Linked DNA regions of Bremerella alba. Each later gene encodes a partner of the first gene's protein in a complex. Links are inferred from orthologs where the notes say so. Each region holds a gene or a part of one and is shown on either strand. Other genes may lie near its edges.

What was found.
Region 2: the proteins of accB (region 1) and accD are in contact, whole or in part, in a solved structure (PDB 8UXZ), measured with the Escherichia coli proteins. The link is inferred for Bremerella alba from one-to-one orthologs.

What each region holds. Positions count from the first base shown.
Region 1 is NZ_JABRWO010000008.1:292,952-296,205, forward strand. The notes cover bases 9-2,940. They hold accB (acetyl-CoA carboxylase biotin carboxyl carrier protein), read right to left. Parts: upstream 1,764-2,940; coding sequence 1,254-1,763; downstream 9-1,253. Other genes in these bases: accC (acetyl-CoA carboxylase biotin carboxylase subunit), read right to left, coding at 9-1,204; HOV93_RS25880 (hypothetical protein), read left to right, coding at 2,051-2,440; HOV93_RS15475 (DJ-1/PfpI family protein), read right to left, coding at 2,495-2,940. Also shown: more of accC, read right to left, coding at 1-8; more of HOV93_RS15475, read right to left, coding at 2,941-3,220. UniProt on the Escherichia coli protein: This protein is a component of the acetyl coenzyme A carboxylase complex; first, biotin carboxylase catalyzes the carboxylation of the carrier protein and then the transcarboxylase transfers the carboxyl group to form malonyl-CoA.
Region 2 is NZ_JABRWO010000004.1:53,532-56,727, reverse strand. What follows is about bases 34-2,907. They hold accD (acetyl-CoA carboxylase, carboxyltransferase subunit beta), read left to right. Parts: upstream 34-980; coding sequence 981-1,835; downstream 1,836-2,907. Other genes in these bases: HOV93_RS07930 (serine/threonine protein kinase), read left to right, coding at 2,070-2,907; HOV93_RS07940 (histidine phosphatase family protein), read left to right, coding at 320-907; rpe (ribulose-phosphate 3-epimerase), read left to right, coding at 34-302. In the rest of the region: more of rpe, read left to right, coding at 1-33; more of HOV93_RS07930, read left to right, coding at 2,908-2,948; HOV93_RS07925 (small basic protein), read left to right, coding at 3,179-3,196.

The DNA.
Region 1 (3,254 bases):
AGCGAATCGCTTCCTCACGCGTGTTGCGATGCACGAGCAACTTGCCGATCATCGAATCGTAATGCGGAGGCACAACGTAGCCGCTGTAGACGTGCGAGTCGAAACGGACGCCGGGGCCGCCGGGGACGATCAACTGATTGATCTTACCTGGGCATGGCATGAAGTTTTTGTCGGCGTCTTCGGCATTGATTCGGCATTCGATCGCCGCGCCTTGCAGCTTGATGTCCTCTTGTTTCCAAGGGAGCGGTTCGCCACAGGCAACTCGGATTTGAGCTTGGATCAGGTCGATACCGGTGACCATCTCGGTGACGCAGTGCTCGACTTGAATTCGGGCGTTCACTTCGATGAAGTAGAAGTTCTCGTCCTTATCGACGATAAACTCGACAGTCCCGGCATTCTGGTAATCGGCTGCTTTGATCATCCGCACGGCGGCCGCGCAGATTTCGTCGCGTGTCTTCTGCGAGAGGTTCGGTGCGGGGCTTTCTTCAATCAGCTTCTGGTGCCGACGCTGAGTACTGCATTCACGCTCGTACAGGTGGACCGCATTGCCGTGATGGTCAGCGATTACCTGAACCTCGACGTGTCGCGGATGTTCGACGTATTTTTCGATGTACACGCCTGCGTTGCCGAATGCGGCTCCGGCTTCGGTTTGAGCCTGATTGAGGGCATTTTTCAGCACCAAATCATTGGCTGCCACACGCATGCCGCGGCCACCACCACCGGCGGTCGCTTTGATGAGAACCGGGAAGCCGATCTCGTGGGCGATCTTTAAGGCCTCGTCTTCGCCTTCGATCAGACCAGCCGAACCTGGCACGACCGGCACGTTTGCCTCGCGTGCCATGGTGCGAGCCGTATTTTTATCGCCCAGCTTTGACATCGCTTCGGGCGTGGGGCCGATGAAGTCGATGTTACAACTGCGACAGATGTCATTGAACTCGGCATTTTCTGCCAGGAAGCCATAGCCAGGGTGAATCGCTTCGACGTTGCCGACTTCAGCGGCGCTGATAACGCGATCGATCTTCAAGTAGCTTTGGGCACTCTTAGCGGGACCAACGCAATAAGCTTCGTCGGCCAGTTTCAAATAGGCAGCGTCACGGTCGGCTTCGCTGAAAATAGCGACCGTTTCAATGCCTAGTTCTTTACAGGCACGAATGATACGAAGGGCGATCTCGCCCCGGTTGGCGATCAGAATGCGGTTGTACATGACGTCTTGGTTCCTCGCTGCTTGGACGCGAGGCTAGATGAGGAACGAATTAGCCCTGTGGATCAACCATGAACATTGGCTGCCCGTATTCGACCGGTTCTTCGTCCTTGACGAGAACCTTGACGATCTTGCCGGACATTTCGGCTTTGATCTCGTTGAACACTTTCATCGCTTCGATGATGCAGACAACGGAATCATCCGAGATGTGATCGCCTACGCGGGCAAACGAATCGGCATCTGGCTTGGGCTTCGAGTAATAGGTACCCACCATCGGGCTCTTGATGGCAACCAGGTGAGAGTCAGCCGCTGGGGCCTCGCTACCACCTGAGGCTACTTGGCCTGGGGAACCCGCGGGTGCTTGCGCAACGGGCATCGGTGCGGCGTGCATCGGTGCCGGAGCGGCATAAATCGGAGGCTGACCACCTCGCTTGAGCGAGATTTTCTGGTCGCCTTCGCGAAGATCGAGTTCGCTCAGGTCGTGCTGCTTCATCAGTTCAACGAGCGAGCGAACCGTCTCGACGTTGAAAACTTTGCTAGAAGTCGATTTGGAATCGGACATTCGTTCTCTCCCACGGGATCATCCGCTAGGGGAATATGGTCGAATTGTATTTTGGCAAAGCTTTACAGCGTAAGGGATAACGGTAGGTGTCGTCCAGATGGGTACCCACCGGGAGAAGATTTGACAGGCATCTTCAGCATAAGGGACAATTAGCGCCCTTTGCGGGACAAATTGGGCCGGTTCACCCACCTGAACAGGCAATTTCCCTTTGACTCGGTCAGATTTTTACGTGAACACTACCTTCGTGAACGCTTGAATAGCCGATTACACCAAATTGATTGCCGGCCATGAGTGATTTTCAAGGTCCGACGCTCGAAGACCTGCAAGGGGAATGGGTTTGCGTCAACTTTGGCAACGATGGGCATAAAGTTCCTTTCTATGTTCCCTGGTTCAGAAAACCGCGGATCGAGTTTGAAGGCTACTGCTATAGGGCATTCGATGGCGATATTTGCCTGGAGCAAGGGCGTTTCGATATCCGACGGGGTGTCCAGTACTCGCTTCTCGATCAATTGATCGAGTATGGAGAGCACCACGGCAGAGAGCATCGCGGCATCGTTCGCTGGGTCGGCGATCAGCTAGAGCACCTGCAAGGGCATGTCGGTTACCCACGACCAGATGGGTTTCCCTATGGGAAAGGCTTTAGATGCCACTATGCCCTTTTGAGGCGAAAGCGGTAGTCCCGCCATCGCTCGGATGAATGATTGCTACCAGCCGTTTGAAAGATGAGTCTGTCATTCGGTTGTCGAAATCTTAAATTTGGCCGCCAAGCGTTTCGCCGTTTGCAGACGTTTTTCCGTAAGCTGGGATGTCTCGGCCGTTACTCGGCTAAGTAGTTCATCATCCGCGAGTTCCGGGGAACCAACCCCGAACGGAGGGTCGGGGGCATATTGAATCGCAAGTTCAATCCCTTTGGCGACTTCCTCTCCACGAAGTAAGGCAGCCACACGAAGAGCGCCATCAATCCCTGACGTGAGACCGGCCGCACTTACCAGATTGCCATCGATAACGACCCGCTCGTGGGAGGTCCGCGCGCCGAAATATTTCAGCAGATGGAGTGAAGCCCAATGTGTCGTCGCGGAACGCCCTTTGAGCAGTCCGGCTGCTCCACAGATTAACGAACCGGTGCAGACAGAGAATGTTATTTTCGCCTGGCGAGCTTGCTTGGTGATGAAGTTAAGTACGGTTTCATCTTCCATCAACTGCTCTTGCCCGGGACCCCCAGGCACCAAAAGCACATCCATCGGAGCCGCTTCCGAGAAGGAGGCGTCCGGTACGAGCTTAAGTCCTAGCTGATCTTGAACGACCGTTGGGGTTTTCCAAAGAAGTTGAATCGAACTATTGGGGAGGCGGGCAAGCACCGAAAAAGGCCCCGTCAGGTCGATCTGATCCATGTCCGGAAAAACGATCGCCCCTATTCGCAGCGACTGGTCAGCCGGCGTAAGAAATTCTTTCGACATACTTGTTGGGTCCGTCACGAGATTCTCCGTATCA
Region 2 (3,196 bases), on another replicon or contig:
TCCCCGTCGAGCGAGTTCTTCCCTTTGTGGACACAGCCGACTTGATATTAATCATGAGTGTGAATGCAGGCTTTGGTGGCCAAGCGTTCAATCCTGTAGCGCTGGAAAAGCTTGAAGCTTTGCGAAAAGTCGGTCCTCCTGAGCTTCTGTTGGAAGTCGACGGAGGCGTGAACCTGGAAACGGTTCAGGCTTGCACCGAAGCCGGGGCTGATCTCCTGGTAATCGGGTCAGCGATTTTCAATCAATCGGATTACGGTGTAGCGATTGATCAACTCTATCGTTCCGCCCAAGTTTCGACCTAGTTGAGAACAGCTTAACCATGTTACGCATAGTGCTCGTCCGACCTGGGCAGACGGAATACGACTTTCAGGGTCGCATTCGTAGTCGTCTTGCCGTTCCTCTCACCGAAGAGGGGACACGCCAGGCATCGGAGATGGTTCAACAACTTCAGGCCTTGGCCGTCCAAGCCATTTACAGTGGCCCCTGTCAGGCATGTCAGCAGACTGCCGAGACCTTCGCCCATGTCCTGGGTAAGAAGATTAGGCATTTGGATTGTCTGGCGAACTTGAACGCCGGTCTTTGGCAAGGAAAGCTGATTACCGAGGTCAAGCAGAACCAGCCGACGGTCTACCGATTGTGGCAGGAAAACCCAGAGGCGGTCTGTCCCCCCCAAGGGGAGACCCTGGGCGAGGTGCGCTTGCGTGTCCAGAACGCACTAGACAAGATATGGAAAAAGCATCAAAAAGGTGACGGCAACGTGATTGTAGTCGCCCCAGAACCTCTGGCATCCATCATTCGCAGCGAGATCCTGCATACCGCCTTTGGCGATTTGTGGCAGGCCGAACGTCGATGTGGATGGTGGGAATTGATCCAGTATGAAAAAAACGCAGTCGTCTCCAAAGTCTAAGCCTGGCAAGAAGCAAGTGGCTGAAACGGGCGAAACTACTTCACCGACTACTCCCCTCGTCGAGGCATCGAACATGGCATCCGTCTCCTCGGAACTTGTTTCCCAAACCGAAGAATCTGGCAAGCCCAAGAAGCGTGGCGTGCCAGAAGGGCTGTGGCAACGCTGTCCCGGCTGTCAGGCCGTCATCTTCCGCAAGCAAGCCGAGCACCTGCTTGGCGTTTGTCCTGAGTGTGACTATCACTGGACGATTTCCGCTCAGCAGCGGATCGAACAGGTTCTCGATACCGGCACCTTCGAAGAGTGGGATACGAACCTCCATTCGCTCGATCCGTTGGAATTCAAGGACAAAAAGTCTTACGCCGACCGCCTGGTGGCCGAGCAGAAGCGAACCGGCCTGCGAGAAGCGGCGCTGACGGGCTGCGGGATGATTCGTGCGCGACGGGTCGCCATCGGTGTGACTGACAGTGCGTTCATTATGGGCAGCATGGGAAGCGTCGTTGGTGAAAAGCTGACCCGCCTCATCGAGCGAGCGACGGCTCAGGACTTGCCGTTGATCATCATCAGCGGTTCCGGAGGTGGTGCCCGGATGCACGAAGGCATTTTGTCGCTCATGCAGATGGCCAAGACCACCGCAGCCTTGGCTAAGTTCCACGAGACCGGCGGGCTGTTTATTTCCGTTTTGACCAATCCCACCATGGGTGGCGTGGCGGCCAGCTTCGCATCCTTAGGAGATTTGATCTTCGCTGAACCGAAAGCCCTGGTAGGCTTTGCCGGTCCGCGAACGATCAAAGCAACCATTCGCATCGATCTGCCGGAAGGGTTCCAGACCAGCGAGTTTTTGCTGGAGCATGGGTTTGTGGACCGGATCGTTCCGCGAAACAAGCTGAAGCTCGAAATCGCTCGGTCGATCGATTACTGCGGTAAATAGCCTCGGTTTGCCTTATACCCCAGCAACACGCTCGACGATGGATCGTCTTGTGCCACTTTGCATGCCAGCTTAAAGTGGGGGTTAGAGGCACCGGAACAGACAGGCTAAACCTACTCAAGCGACGTCGATTTTGGCGATTGATGCGCCAATTTTGTCGGACGAAATCCGTTCAGGGGCCTAAATTTGAAGTATCGTTTCAAGTTTGTTCCCTGATCGCGCGAGTCTCTTTTTCCGATGAGCCTGCTCAAGAAGTTTACGTCGCTGTTCTCTGGCCAGCCCAAGCTTGATATCGCCTCGCGATTCTCAATCTTGAGAGAAGCCGTCTCTGGGACGATGAGCGAGTTCTACAAGGTCCGCGAGCACTCGACCGGCCGAACCCTCGGGCTGAAGATTCTCGATCTGGAAAAGCAGCAGTTCTTCGATTCTCGCTTCCAAGGGCTGACGCGCCCCAAGGAAGGTGAAATTGCCATGTCTCTGACGCATCCGTGCATCGTACGGACGCTGGAACACGGCATGGTGACCTCTGGACAGCAGTACTTGCTTATGGAGTTTTTAGAGGGCAAAGGGCTCAATGCGCTGATTGTCGACCGCGATCCGATGCTGGAAGGGAAGCAGTTGGTGCTGTTGCGTCAAATGGCCGATGCGTTGGCTTGCGTTCACGAGTCTGGTTACATCCACCGCGACATCTGCCCCCGCAACTTCATCGCCTCTCCGGATTGCCGTTCGTGCAAACTCATCGACTTCGGGCTTACCTTGCCAGCTAAGCCACAGTTCATGGCCCCAGGCAATCGAACGGGAACTCCGAATTACATGGCCCCCGAGATTGTGCGGCGGCGCCCCACCGATCAGCGCGTTGATATCTTTTCGCTGGGTGTAACTGCATTTCGGCTTTTGGTTTACGAATTGCCATGGGTCAGCGTAGAAGGGACCGGCCGCGATGCCTTAAGCCACGATTCGGTCCCGCCAGGCAGCATTTTCGACCATCGCCCAAAGCTCAATCGCGAGTTAGGTGAGCTTGTCATGGCATGTATTGACCGTGATCCTCGTAACCGGCCGGAAACAACCCGGGATCTGCTCAATGCTCTGCAGAAAATCAAGCGACTAGACGCCTAGCCGGTTGGGCCCTTAGGCCCAGGGGCAAAAACCTAGATCCTTGATCCCCCTTCATTGTCGTGAATTGCTGTGGAAGTGGCCCAATAGGTGGGTGAGTTACGCCTTGACGCCCCTGCGGCCTCTGGTATCATGATGCGTTTCCACTCGATCCAAAATTGTCGCCTAGGCGATAGAATACCCGGCGGATTGCCCGTATTCCGCCTGATAACGCATAAATCAGGAGAGTTACCGTGACCATCGATAAGAGC